One region of the Isoptericola sp. GX10416 genome, then DNA from elsewhere that is predicted to be linked to it. Evidence: predicted binding sites of a transcription regulator. Region 1 holds the regulator's gene; the other holds the start of a gene.

Region 1 (6,881 bases):
CGAGCCCGTCGGGAAGGTCGACGGTGTCGCCGGGCTCCAGCAGGAGCTTCACCCGCTCGCCGTCGGCGTCCACCGACGGCGTGAGGTTCGCGGTGTCGAGCCGGTACACGTTCTGCGGCACGCCGTCGTCGAGCCCGAGGTCGCCGCGGTACACCTCGAGCACGAGCAGCGGGTCCTCCGGGAGCGGGAAGACGGAGCGGGCCGAGCCGTCGGGCTCGATGACGGCCGTCGGCAGGAAGTACCCGATGAGACCCACCTGCTCGAGCCCCGGCGAGACGTCCGGCACCTTCACGACGCCGCGCGAGGTGTACACCTGGTCCTCCGGCAGGAACGGCACGCGACCGGCGAACGCGACCGCACCCTCGCCGTCGTGCACCGTGATGTCCGGCGCGTAGCCGTTGCCCTGCAGGTACACCTTCGAACCGTCGATGACGAGGGGATGGTTGACCTTGATCGTCTCGGCGGAGGACGAGCCGTCCGGCTCGGTCACCGTCACGTCCGCGGTGAAGTCGCGCGACTGGGCGAACGCGACCGTGTCCGTCGCGAACTCCGAGGTGAACGAGTCGAGCGTCATCGAGAACGGCACCAGCGACTCGGGCTGGAACCACGACCCGCTCTCGAACGTGTCGTAGTCCACGACGGCGTTGGCGAACCCGCGGCCCTCGGTGATGATCGCCTGGCCGCGGTAGTGGAGCAGCTGCCCCACACCGACCGCGACGATGAGGCCCAGCAGCGCGAGGTGGAACAGCAGGTTGCCGGTCTCGCGCAGGTAGCCGCGCTCCGCCGCGACGGTGGCAGCCGCGGGACGCGCGGGGATCTTGCCGCGCGCCCCGCGCGCCTCCTCCGAGCCGGCGTCGACGCGGAACGTCGGCAGCCACCGCATCCGGCCACGCAGGTGCTCGGCGACGGCGTCCGTCACCTCCCGCGGTGTGGCCGAGGTGGTGCCGGTCGCCCGCGCCGGGAAGCGCTCGAAGCGCGCAGGCGTGCGCGGCGGCCGGTTCCGGACCGCCCGGGCGTGCGCGACGGTGCGCGGCACGATGCAGCCCACCAGGGAGACGAACAGCAGCAGGTAGATCGCCGAGAACCAGGGCGAGGAGAAGACCTCGAAGAACCCGAACCGGTCGAGCCACTCCCCCGTGGCCGGGTTCTCGCCGAGGTACTCCACCACCGCCGCCGGGTCCTGGCTGCGCTGCGGCAGGATCGACCCGGGCACGGCCGCGACGGCGAGCAGCATCAGCAGCAGGAGCGCGACCCGCATGCTGGTGAGCTGGCGCCACGTCCAGCGCAGCATGCCGCGCCAGCCGGTCCGCGGCGCCTGCCGGGTCGCGGACGACGGCCCGCCCGACGGCGTCGCACCGGCCTCGCTCTCGCCGCCGCGCGTGCCCTGGGTGAACTCGTCCGCGATGCCCTCGGGACGGTAGCTCCGTTCGCTCATCACACCACCGTCACGTATCCGCTGATCCAGCTCTGCAGGGTGCTCGTCAACGTGCCCCACAGGCCCGTGACCATCGCCAGGCCGATGAGGACCAGGAGGCCGCCGCCGCACCGCATGATGGCGAGCCGGTGGCGGCGCAGGAACCCGAGCATGCGCTCGGACGACTGCAGCCCTAGAGCCACCAGCAGGAACGGCACACCGAGCCCGATGCAGTACGCGATCCCGAGCACCACGCCGCGCCCTGCGGACGCCTCGTTCAGCGCGAGGGACTGCACCGCGGCGAGCGTCGGGCCGAGGCACGGCGTCCAGCCCAGCCCGAAGACGACACCCAGCAGGGGCGCGCCCCACAGACCGGCCCGCGGGCTCACGTGCAGCCGCCGCTCGCGCTGGAGGAACCCGATGCCGCCGAGGAACGCCACACCCATGACGATCACGACGAGGCCCAGCACCCGGACCAGCACGTCCTCGTAGCGCACCAGGTACGAGCCGACGGCGCCGGCCGCCGCCATGAGCGCCACGAACACCGCCGTGAAGCCCAGCACGAACAGCGAGACCCCGAGCACCACGCGGCCGCGGCCGGGTGCGCGCGGGGGTGCCGCCGTCGTCCCGCGACCCTGGCGCCCCGCTCCTCCGGGGTCCATCGCGCCCGAAGGCCCGGCGTTCGCCGCGGCCAGCCCGCCGACGTAGCCGACGTAGCCCGGTACTAGGGGCAGCACGCACGGCGAGGCGAAGGAGACCAGGCCGGCGAGCAGCGCGACGAGGACCGCGAGCAGCAGCGAGCCGCTCGCGGCCGTGGTGGCGAAGGCCTCACCCACGTCAGGCGCTCCCGGACCCGGTCACGGACGAGGCCTGCGCCTCGTCCCCGCCGTCCTCGGCGAGCACGTCGTCGACGACTCCCTCCAGGGTCGAGCCCGCGACCTGGCCGACGATCCGCGCAGCCACGCGCCCCTCGCCGTCGAGCACCACGGTGGACGGCACGGCCTGCAGCGGGACGACGCCGGAGAGCCCGGCGACGACCTGGCCGCTGCGGTCCTCGATCGAGGGGTAGGGCACCTCGAAGGTGCGCTGGAAGGCGAGCGCGGTGCCGGCGTCGTCCTCGGTGTTGATGCCGAGCAGGTGCACGCCGTCGGCTTCCCGGTCCTCGGCGAGCGTCACGAGGTCGGGCGCCTCGGCGCGGCACGGGGCGCATCCCGCGTACCAGGTGTTGAGCACGACGATGTCGCCGCTCCAGTCGGTGGTCGAGACCTCGTCGCCCTCGAAGGACGTGCCCTCGACGACGACGGTGTCCCCGCGCTCGTCCGGCTCCCACTGCTGCACCGAACCGTCACCCGAGACGAAGCCCTGGCCGACGACGTCGCCCGCACCGGATTCGGCCGCACCGCACGCGGCGAGCAGCCCGACGGTGGCGGCGAGGGCGCTGCTGACGGCGGCTGTGCGCGCGAGACGTCCGCGGTTGCGACGTCCCATCAGGCGCCTGGCACGGGGTCGGCACCGGCGAGCAGCGGACCGGCCGGCTCGCTGTAGTGCAGCGAGACGAACCGGTCGTCGTCGAAGGTCAGCGACGTCAGGGAGGCGAGAGCGCACTCGCGCCGGCGCGGGTCGTGCGCCAGCCGGCGGCCCTCGAACGCCCGACGCGTCACCCAGACGGGGAGCTGGTGGCTGACCAGCACGACCTCGTGGCCGGTGTGGGCGCGGCGCGCGTCGTCGACGGCGGCACGCATGCGGGTCACCTGCTCGGCGTAGCTCTCGCCCCACGACGGTCGCAGCGGGTTCCACAGCCGCTTCCAGTACCGCGGGTGCGCGAGCTGGCCGGGCTGCTTGCCGATCGTGGTGCCCTCGAAGCTGTTGCCCGCCTCGACGAGACGGTCGTCGGTGGCCAGCTCGAGGCCGAACGCGGCGGCGACGGGCGTGGCCGTCTCCTGGGCACGTTGCAGCGGGCTCGCGACGACCGCGACGACGTCCCTGCCGCCGTCGGACAGGTGCTCGGCGACGTGGCGGGCCATCTGCTGGCCGAGCTCCGACAGGCGGTACCCCGCGATGCGTCCGTACAGGACGCCGTCGGGATTGTGGACCTCGCCGTGCCGCATGAGATGGACGGTGGTGGTGGCCATGGCCACCAGTGTCCCAGATCGCAGGCGTCTCCAGATGCCCTCCGGGAGCGTCCCAGTACGGTGGTGACAGGACTCACTGTCGCAGCAGATCGCATGCGACCCCCCGGGAATAGTTGCCAGGAGGCCGCGGTTCATGCATTTCGATGGATCGCCTCAGGGGCGTCCGCACCGCACATCACCGCCACACACGAGGAGCATCCCCATGGCCACGCCGCTGCCCGCCGGACTGAACGCCGGCACCTACGTCATCGACGCCTCGCACTCCACCGCGTCCTTCACCGTCCGCCACGCCGGCATCTCCAAGGTGCGCGGCACCATCGCCATCGTCTCCGGCGAGATCGCCGTCGGCGAGGACCTCGACTCCACCTCGGTCTCCGCCGAGCTCGACGCCGCGTCGGTCAACACCGGTGACGAGAACCGCGACGGCCACCTCCGGAGCGCCGACTTCTGGCACGCCGAGGAGAAGCCCGTCTGGTCGTTCGTCTCGAAGAACATCTCCGTGGACGGCGACGCGTACGTGATCGCCGGCGACCTGACCATCAACGGCGTGACGAAGCCCGTCGAGCTCCCCACCGAGTTCGCCGGCACCGCCAAGGACCCGTTCGGCAACGACCGCGCGGGCTTCGAGTCCGAGCTCGTGATCAACCGCAAGGACTTCGACCTCACCTGGAACGCGGCGCTCGAGACGGGCGGCTTCCTGGTCGGCGACAAGGTCAAGATCGCGCTCGACGTCTCGGCGATCGCGCAGAACTGACCTACCGAGGTAGGACCGCTCTCCCCGAGGTGGTAGCGCCGGGCCGGAGCGTCGAAGCGGGGTGTCGGGTCCCGTGCACGATCGTCAGGACCCGACACCCCGCGGCACCACCACCCGCACTACCTCGCCGCAAGCGGTACCACCTCACGGCGCCGGGACGTCGGCGTCCGACGCCGCGACGCCGTTGGCATGACGGGCCGCCGCGTGGAACGCCAGGATCTGCAGCTCTCCCGCCACGTCCACGCTGCGCACGACGACGTCGTCGGGCAGGTGCAGAGCCACCGGAGCGAAGGACAGGATCTCCCGCACGCCCGCCGACACGACCCGCTCGGCGACCTCCTGCGCGGGCGGTCCCGGGGTCGCGAGCATCACCATCGAGACGCTGCGCTCGACGATGATCTCCTCCAGGCGGTCGACGTGCTCGACCTCGATCCCGGCCGCCTGCCCGCCGACCACGGCAGGGTCCGCGTCGAGCAGCGCCACCATCTGGAACCCGCGGGCCGCGTAGCCCGAGTAGTTGGCCAGCGCGTGGCCGAGGTTGCCGACGCCTACGATCGCCAGCCGGTGCTCGGAGCCGAGGCCCAGCGCGGCGGCGATGTACGACGACAGCGACTCGACGTCGTACCCGACGCCGCGGGTGCCGAACGATCCCAGGTAGGACAAGTCCTTGCGCAGCTGCGCGGACCCGACGCCGGAACGCACTGCCAGGTCGGACGACGACGTCGTCGCCACACCTTCGCGCGTCAGGTCACGCAACGCGCGCAGGTAGAACGGAAGCCGCGCCACCGTCGCCGCGGGCACCGTCACCTCACCGATCTCGATCACGTCTTCTTCTTCCCTCCCGGGGGCCGTGCGAGCCGCCGCGCCAGCCGTGCCGCGTCGACCCGCCAGAATCCCTGCTGCACGCCGTCCACCTCGACGACGGGCACGTACTCGCCGTACCGCTCCACCAGAGCGGGCTCGGCATCGATGTCGATCTCCTGCCAGGTCTCCCCCGCCTCCGCGCACACCGCTGCGACCACCGCCCGTGCGTCGTCGCACAGGTGGCAGTCCGCCCTGCTGTACACGACGACCCGGGACGTCACGTCTGGTCGCATCGTGGGCCTGCTCACGAGCACAGCGTATCGGCGCTACTACAGTGGGCAGCATGTCGTCTCATGCTGCGCCCCCGGTCGGACCGACAGCAGCAGCGTTCTTCGACGTCGACAACACCATCATCCGCGGCGCCAGCGCGTTCCACCTGGCCAGAGCGTTGTACCAACGGAAGTTCTTCGGCACGGCGGACCTGCTGCGCTTCGGCTGGATCCAGGCGAAGTACCTGGTCTTCGGCGAGTCGCGGTCCCAGATCGAGACGGTCAGGTCCCGGGCGCTGTCGCTCATCGCCGGACGCTCGGTCGCCGAGATCACCGCCGTCGGCGAGGAGGTCTACGACACGGTCCTGGAGCTGCGCATCTTTCCCGGGACCAAGCGCCTGCTGGACGAGCACCTCGCGGCCGGGAACGAGGTCTGGCTCGTCACGGCGACGCCCGTGGAGATCGGCGGCCTCATCGCACGCCGGCTCGGGGCCACGGGCTGCCTGGGCACCATCGCCGAGCACGCCGACGGCTACTACACCGGTGCGCTGGTGGGCGACCTCATGCACGGAGAGGCCAAAGGAGCGGCCGTGCGGGAGCTCGCCGAGCGCGAAGGGCTCGACCTCGAGTCGTCGTACGCGTACGGCGACTCGCTCAACGACCTGCCGATGATGCGGTCCGTGGGGCATCCGTGCCCGATCAACCCGGACGCACGGCTGCGGCGCCACGCGAAGGAGGTCGGCTGGCCGATCCGCGAGTTCCGGGGCCGCGGCCAGCGGGCTGCCGGGCGCGGGGTGCGGACGGCGTCGTGGGCCGGTGCGGCCTGGGTGCTCGGCCTCGTGCTGCGCGCGGCCCAGCGCAGCGTGCGCAAGCGGCTCCACGGGCGCTGACGCGGCGCGAGGGCGCGGGCTCCCGCCGCCGCGCCCAGGACGCAAAGAGCCCGGCACCTCTGGTGAGGTCCGGGCTCGGTGCGTGCGGCCCGCCGTCGGGCGGGCCGTGCGTCACTTCTTGTTGCGACGCTGGTGACGCGTCTTGCGAAGCAGCTTGCGGTGCTTCTTCTTCGCCATACGCTTGCGGCGCTTCTTGATGACGGAGCCCATGAGGTCCTCACAATGCTGATCGGTGGTGGAGGCCGGTTGGTCCCGACGATCCTGTTCCCCGGAAGAGTCCTGAGACCAAGCAGTGCCGACCAACGCGAAAAAGTCCGTCTCCCAGAGTACCCGACACGGACGGCTGCCCCGAATCGCGGCCCTGCGCCCGCGCCTCCGGCTCAGTCGAGGAACGGGTCCAGGCCGAGGCCGGGGAACACGTGCCGACGGGTCGCGAGAACGGCGCGGTCCACGGCGTCGGACGGGTCGTACCCCTCGCTCCACGGCCGCCACTCCACCGCGCCCCGGCCGAGCATCGTCGCGGGCGAGAGTCCCGACATCTCCTCGACCGCCGTCTGCCACGCCGCGGGCAGGGGCGCGGCAGGGGCGATCGGCACGTGCGCGGCCTCGGCCACCAGC
Region 2 (6,881 bases), on a different contig from region 1:
TCGTGGCCGTGCTGGCCGACCGCTGCAACCCCACGGACTAGGCACCCGGGCCGCAGGCTGCCGCTGTGCCGGGCCGCCGCACCTCAGCCGTAGACCGCTGGGTAGCCGATCGCACCGCGCAGCGACCTGTCGCCGGCGTCGTAGGACGAGAGCAGCCGCACCTGACCGGCCTCGGGCGGTGCCCAGTCGGGCAGCGTGAGACGGATGCCGTGGGGACGCGCGTCCTCGAAGCCGAAGCGTCCGTAGTAGTGCGGACTCCCCTCGAGGACGACGAACGGCTCGCCCGCGCGGTCCGCCAGCTCGAGCACCGACCGGACCAGGGTGGCGCCCCGCCCGCGCCGCTGCCGGTCGGGAGCGACGGCCAGCGGAGTCAGCATCGCCACCGTCCGTGACCCTGCCGGCCCGGTCACGGTGCACCCGGTGACCATCACGAAGCCCGCGACGCTCCCGCTGGTCCGCTCAGCGGTCTCCGCGTCGATCGCCACGAGCGAGAGCTCCGGGCGGTAGATCCACGACGCGCGGATCCGTTCCACGCCGTCGGCCACCTCACCACCGTCGTCGAAGGCGGCGGTGAGCAGCGCACGGACGGCGGCGAAGTCTGCCGGCCGCTCCGGCCGGATCAACCCGGTCCCTCCGGCCGCGGGGGTCGCCGCAGTCATCGGGCCTGACGTTCTGCCGCGGACCGCAGGACGCAGGACTCGTTGCCCTCGGGGTCCGCGAGCACCTGCCAGCCGCTCCCGGGCCCGATGCCGCGGTGGTCCGCGACCAGGGTCGCACCACGGCTCAGGAGGGCCTCGACGTCGTCGACGTAGCCGAGCGTCCTCTTCCACCATCGCGACAGCCCGTAGGCGTCGGCGCAGTCGATGACCAGGTTCGAGACGAGCGAGAGCATCCCTCGACCGTCCCACGGCGAGCGGCCGGGTGCACGGATTTTTCGTCAGCCCGCGGGCGTGGTCTCCCGCGGGCGGTCCCTGATCCCCACCATGCTCACCAGACCGCCCGCCACGAGCAGCGCGGCCGTCACGACCAGTGCCCGGTGGAACGAGTCGACGTCGAGCACCCCGCCGAGGATGACGCCGGCGAACGCGATGACCACCAGGCCCGCGACCCGGGAGACGGCGTTGTTCACCGCCGAGGCGATCCCGGCGTCGGTGGGCGGCACGGCACCGAGGATCGCAGCCGTCAGCGGCGCGACCGTGATGGCGAGGCCGAGCCCGAAGACGAGGATCCCGGGGAGCACCTGGGTCAGATAGCTCGCGTCGGCGTCCATGGTGAGCATCAGCAGGAACCCGCCCCCGGCGACGATCGGACCGATCGTCATGAACCACCGCGCCCCGAAGCGGCCCGCGAGCGCCCCGAAGCGGGTGGACAGCGCCAGCATCGCGAAGGTGATGGGCAGCTGCGCCACGCCGGCGGCCGTCGCGGAGTAGCCCGCGACCTGCTGCAGGAACAGCGTGAGCACGAACCCGCCGAAGGCGAGCGCCCCGTAGACGGCTGCGGTCGCGATGTTGCCCCACGCGAAGTTGCGCACGGCGAACAACCGCATCGGCAGCATCGGGTCGGGCGCGCGGCGCTCGTAGAGGACGAACGCCACCAGCAGCACGAGGCCGACACCGGCGAGCGGCCATGTCTCCTCGATGAGCCCGTACACCGTGGCCCCGAGCCCGACGGCGGCGAGGGCAGCGCCGGGGACGTCGACGCGGCGGCCGCTCGTGGCCTCCGACGGCGGTACCGCCCGGAGCAGGTACAGGGTCACCGCGACGACGGGCACGTTGATCCAGAACACCCCGCGCCAGGAGACGAGGTCGACGAGCCCGCCCCCGACGAACGGTCCGACGATCATGGCGGTGCCGGTCCAGGCGGTCCAGGCCCCGATGGCCCTGCCCTGCGCCTGGCCCTCGAACGTCGAGATGATGAGCGCCAGGGAGCTCGGTACGAGCATCGCTCCGGCGACCCCCTGCAGCAGCCGGGCACCCACGAGCACCGCACCGGTGGGTGCCACCGCGCACAGCACGGAGGCGACGGCGAAGCCCAGGAGGCCGACGAGGAGCACCTGACGGCGTCCGTGCACGTCCGAGAGCGAGCCGGCCGCGAGGATGAGGGCGCCGAGGGTCACGAGGTAGCCGTCGACCACCCATTGCTGGAGCGTCAGTCCCGCCTCCCCGGGCCCCCCGAGCTCGTCGGCGATCGCGGGCAGCGCGACGTTGACGACGGTCCCGTCGAGGAACGAGACGAAGGACGCCAGGATCGCCACGAGAAGTACGCGTCGCTGCGTCGGCGTGGTGGTCACGCGCTTCACGCTACGACCGCCCGGCGGTCCTGACCAGCCGCACCCGGAGATCGGGGGCGCCGGGTGGGTAGCGTGGGTCCATGGCCCTCGAGATCCGCCGTTCCGTCGTTGCCGACGCGCCTGCCGCCCGCCGCCTCGGCGAGGAGGCGTTCGGCTCTCCCGCGGCGCGGCAGCCAGAACCTGAGGCCCGTCGCTGGCCGTCGGCGAACGTGCGCCCGTGGTCCGCTCACGACGGCGCGGAGCTCGTCGCCGCCCTGGGGGTGCGCCGCTTCACGTCCTGGTTCCACGGTGCCGCCGTGCCGACCGCCGGGTTCGCGGGGGTCACCGTCGCCGCCGAGCACCGCGGCGAGGGTGTGCTCGGTCCGCTCTTCGCCGCCGCCCTCACCGAGGCGCGCGAGCAGGGAGAGGTCGTCTCGACCCTCTACCCGAGCGCCGCCGGCATCTACCGCGGGCTCGGGTACGAGGTGATCGGCTCCTACGACGAGGTGCAGCTGCCGATGTCCGCGCTCGCCGCGGTGCGGCCGCCGTCCGGCGAGGTGCGCGCCCGGCGCGCCACCCCGGCCGACGTCGAGGCGATCCGCGCCGTGTACGGCTCCTGGGCCGCCCGGCAGAACGGCCCGCTCACCCGCGAGGAGAAGCCGTTCACCGTCGAGCCCGAGGAGATGTTCGGGCCGGACGCGGCCTACACGGGAGTCAGCCTCGCCGTCGGCCCGGGCGACGAGGTGCTCGGGTTCGCCAGCTGGACCCGCGGCGCCGGGTACGACAGGACGGGCGCCCTCGAGGTCGACGACCTGGTCGCGCTCACCCCGGACGCCGCGCGGGCGCTGTGGCGCGTGCTGGGGTCGTTCACCGCCGTCGCCGGCTCGGTGCGGCTCTCGACGTCGGGCGGGTGGACCGGCTCTGACCCGAGCCGCCTGGTGCTGCCCGACCACACCGCCACCACCACGAGCCGCCCGTACATGCTGCGTCTGCTGGACGTCGCCGGGGCGCTCGGCGCCGCTCACCTACCGCCGGTGAGCGCTCAGGTGCCGTTCGCCGTCGTCGATCCGCGGACCCCCGACATCGAGGGCGCGTGGACGCTCGTCGTGGACGACGGCGTCGCACACGTCCGCCCTGACGCCCCGCCCGCCCCGGGGGCGGGACCAGAGCGGCTGACGTTCACCTCCGCCGGTCTCGCCCTGAGCTACGCCGGTGCGGCCTCGACCGCGAACCTCCGGCTCGCCGGCCTCGTGTGGGGGCCGGCGACGCACGACCGGCTGTGGGACGCCCTGTGGCACGGCCGGGACGTGCACGTGCGCGACTACTTCTAGAGGGACGAGGACACACCCCGTGACCACCTTCCGCGAGCGCCTGCGCGCGCTGCCCGTCCTGCCCGACGGCCTGCCCGGCTGGGAGGTCGACGATCTCGCGAACCTCCCCGCGACGCCCTACGAGCTCTTCGAGAGCTGGTTCGACGAGACGGTCGCCGCCGGGGCGACCGGTCCGCACGCGATGACCCTGTCCACCTCGGACGGGCGCGGGGAGGTGCGCGCCCGCACGGTGATCCTCAAGGACCTCACCGCCGGCGGCTGGTGGTTCGCCGGCCACTCGACGAGCCCGAAGGGCCGTGACCTGACGGCCGACCCCCGGGCCGCCCTGACGTTCCTGTGGCGCGAGACGGGTCGCCAGGTGCGTGTCATCGGCACCGCCACGTCGCACCCCGACGCCGGCGGCGCAGACTTCCGCGCCCGCCCGGACGCCTCGCGCGCCGCCGGGCTGGTCGACCACCAGAGCGAGGTGCTGGACGATCTGGCGCAGCACCGTGCGGCGTGGGCCGACGCCCTGGACACCGTCCGCGCCGACCCCGAGCTCGTCGCGCCCGCCTGGACGGCCTGGCGGCTCGCTCCGCGCGAGGTCGAGTTCTGGCAGTCCGGCACGGGCACCGGGCAGACCCGCGTGCGATACCGCACCGACGCCCCGGCCGGCGCCACCGGCGCACCGGGGACCACCGACACCCCCTGGACCAAGGAGCTGCTGTGGCCCTGACCCCCGACACCTGATGTGATCCACATCACTGCAGGTCAGAGGGCTTGTGACCTTCCTCTCATTCTTTGTGACACTTTTCACCAGCGTCGTAGCATGGCGAGGTGACTTCGCGCGAAACGACCTCCAGCAACGGCTCCTCCGACGCTGTCGACGTCGTCCTCATCGGCGGCGGCATCATGAGCGCCACCCTCGGCACGCTGATCCAGCAGCTCGAGCCGACATGGCCGATCCGCATCATCGAGCGCCTCGACGAGGTCGCGCTCGAGTCGTCCAACCCGTGGAACAACGCGGGCACCGGGCACGCCGCGCTCTGCGAGCTGAACTACACCCCGGAGAAGCCGGACGGCACCGTCGACATCTCCAAGGCGGTGGCGATCAACGAGCAGTTCCACACCTCGCGAGAGCTGTGGAACCACCTGCTCGCCACCGGGCGCCTCGAGGACTCCTCGTTCATCAGCCGCACGCCGCACATGACGTTCGTGCGCGGCTCGAAGAACGTCGACTACCTGCGCCGCCGCCACCAGGCGCTCAGCGCGCACCCGCTCTTCCGCGATCTCGAGCTCTCCACGAACCGGGCCGACATCGAGCGCTGGGCACCGCTGCTCACCACCGAGCGCGACACGGACGAGCCGATCGCGGCGACGCGGTCCGCCGCCGGCACCGACGTCGACTTCGGCAACCTCACGCGCCAGCTCATCGACGGCCTCGTCGCCCACGGCGCCGAGCTCCAGCTCCAGCACGAGGTCCGCTCGCTGCGGCGCACCCGTGACGGCGGCTGGCGCCTGCGCGTCAAGGACCGCACGTGGAACGCACCGGAGCGGATGTCCACCGTCACGGCGCGCTTCGTGTTCGTCGGCGCCGGCGGTGGCGCCCTGCCGCTGCTCCAGTCCGCCCGCATCCCCGAGATCAAGGGCTTCGGCGGCTTCCCCATCTCCGGCGAGTTCCTGCGTACCGACAACCCGGAGCTCGTGGCGCAGCACCAGGCCAAGGTCTACGGCAAGGCCGACGTCGGCGCCCCGCCGATGTCCGTCCCCCACCTGGACACGCGCGTGGTCGACGGCAAGAGCTATCTCATGTTCGGCCCGTACGCCGGGTTCAGCCCCAAGTACCTCAAGAAGGGCAAGTACCTGGGCCTGCTCACCTCGATGCGTGCCCACAACCTCACGTCGATGATCGGCGCGGGCCTGAAGAACCTGGACCTCACGCAGTACCTCGTGGGCCAGCTCGTCGCCGCCCCCGAGACCAAGTTCCACGCGCTGCAGCAGTTCATGCCCACCGCGCACCCCAAGGACTGGGAGACGATCACCGCCGGTCAGCGCGTGCAGGTGATCAAGCGGGACGCCGACGGCAACGGGGTCCTCCAGTTCGGCACGGAGATCGTGTCCGCCGCGGACGGCTCGATCGCCGGCCTGCTCGGCGCCTCGCCGGGCGCCTCGACCGCGGTCTCGGCGATGGTCGACCTCCTCGGCCGCTGCTTCCCCACCGAGTTCGCCTCCTGGCGCCCGCGGCTCGCCGCGATGATGCCGAGCCTCGACGGTGTCCCCGCGGACGCCCGCGAGATCGACACCACGACCGACGCGGCTTCCGAGCTCTCCGCCGGCGAGCTCGCCGCCCGCAACGGCGGCGTCCTGCCCGCCAGCGTCTACGAGTCCCGCGCCGACTCCCGCATCTGAGCCGGCCGGACCACGGTCAGCCGACCCCGGCGCCGAGCTGCGCCACGACACGCTCGATCGTCGGGGTCGGCACCGACCGTGCCGCACCACGCCGCGCCACGGCGCCGCCGATCGCGTCGAGCTCGCCCGCGTGGCCGACCGCCAGGTCCGCCTGCAGCGACGACCGCATCGTCGGCGGGAACCCGCGCAGGATGCCGCGCAGGTCCCCTGGCGTCGTCGCGACCCCCTCGGCCGAGGCCACCGCGGCCACCTCTCCGAGGACCCCGTCGGTGAGAGCCGGATCGGCGTCCATCGCCTCACCGATCCCGGTCCGGTGCACCGACGTCAGCAGCGCCAGCGGCGCGAGGAAGCGCAGCTTGGACCACAGCACCTCGGTCTCGCTGCCCGCCGTCGCCACCTCGATGTCGGTGTCGCGCACGGCCTGGACCACGTCGAGGTCAGCAGCCTCCGCCGGCACGGTGATCCGCAGCAGCCCGCCGCGGTGCCGCACCGTCAGGGCCGTGTCCGGCCCCGACCCGGTTCGCAGCGTCTCGCCCGCGTAGGACGCGCCGACGACGACGCTCCCGTCCGGGTCCTCGCCGTCGGGCACCGCGAGCGACGCGCGCAGGGCCGCCATGTGCTCGATCCCGTTGAGGAGCGAGACCACCTCGGGCGGCCGCGCCGCCGCGATCGTGCCGGCGACCTCGGCGACACCCTCCGCCTTGACGGCCACGAGCACGCGCGCGCCGCGAGGTACCGACGTCGTCGCCCGGAGCGGGGCGTGCCAGGCACCGAACCGGTCCGTCACGATCTCGATCCCGTGCTCGGTGACGCGTCGGGCCGTGCCGGGCCGCCCGACGAGGACGACGTCGTGCCGCGCCTTCTGCAGGAGGGCGGCGACGAGGCCGCCCACC

Evidence for each region. The regulator Rex, encoded in region 1, represses fermentation and respiration genes when NADH is low (regulators of the CRP and FNR family bind a similar motif). The targets are predictions, from matches to a motif close to CTTGTGAANNNNTTCACAAG.
Region 2: the regulator Rex is predicted to act here: its motif matches at 4,380-4,399, upstream of mqo (malate dehydrogenase (quinone)).

Annotation. Positions count from the first base shown of each region.
Region 1 is NZ_JBWPVO010000003.1:344,074-350,954, forward strand. It holds gene resB (cytochrome c biogenesis protein ResB) at 1-1,435, opposite strand, end outside; gene ACWAT2_RS07395 (cytochrome c biogenesis CcdA family protein) at 1,435-2,250, opposite strand; gene ACWAT2_RS07400 (TlpA family protein disulfide reductase) at 2,252-2,902, opposite strand; gene ACWAT2_RS07405 (histidine phosphatase family protein) at 2,902-3,546, opposite strand; gene ACWAT2_RS07410 (YceI family protein) at 3,749-4,300, shown strand; gene ACWAT2_RS07415 (redox-sensing transcriptional repressor Rex) at 4,445-5,125, opposite strand; gene ACWAT2_RS07420 (glutaredoxin family protein) at 5,122-5,397, opposite strand; gene ACWAT2_RS07425 (HAD family hydrolase) at 5,448-6,263, shown strand; gene ACWAT2_RS07430 (30S ribosomal protein bS22) at 6,375-6,473, opposite strand; gene ACWAT2_RS07435 (acetoin utilization protein AcuC) at 6,644-6,881, opposite strand, start outside.
Region 2 is NZ_JBWPVO010000001.1:611,007-617,887, forward strand. It holds gene ACWAT2_RS03035 (DUF2599 domain-containing protein) at 1-41, shown strand, start outside; gene ACWAT2_RS03040 (GNAT family N-acetyltransferase) at 84-659, opposite strand; gene ACWAT2_RS03045 (VOC family protein) at 656-892, opposite strand; gene ACWAT2_RS03050 (MFS transporter) at 938-2,299, opposite strand; gene ACWAT2_RS03055 (GNAT family N-acetyltransferase) at 2,371-3,600, shown strand; gene ACWAT2_RS03060 (pyridoxine/pyridoxamine 5'-phosphate oxidase) at 3,620-4,315, shown strand; gene mqo (malate dehydrogenase (quinone)) at 4,417-5,988, shown strand; gene ACWAT2_RS03070 (ketopantoate reductase family protein) at 6,005-6,881, opposite strand, start outside.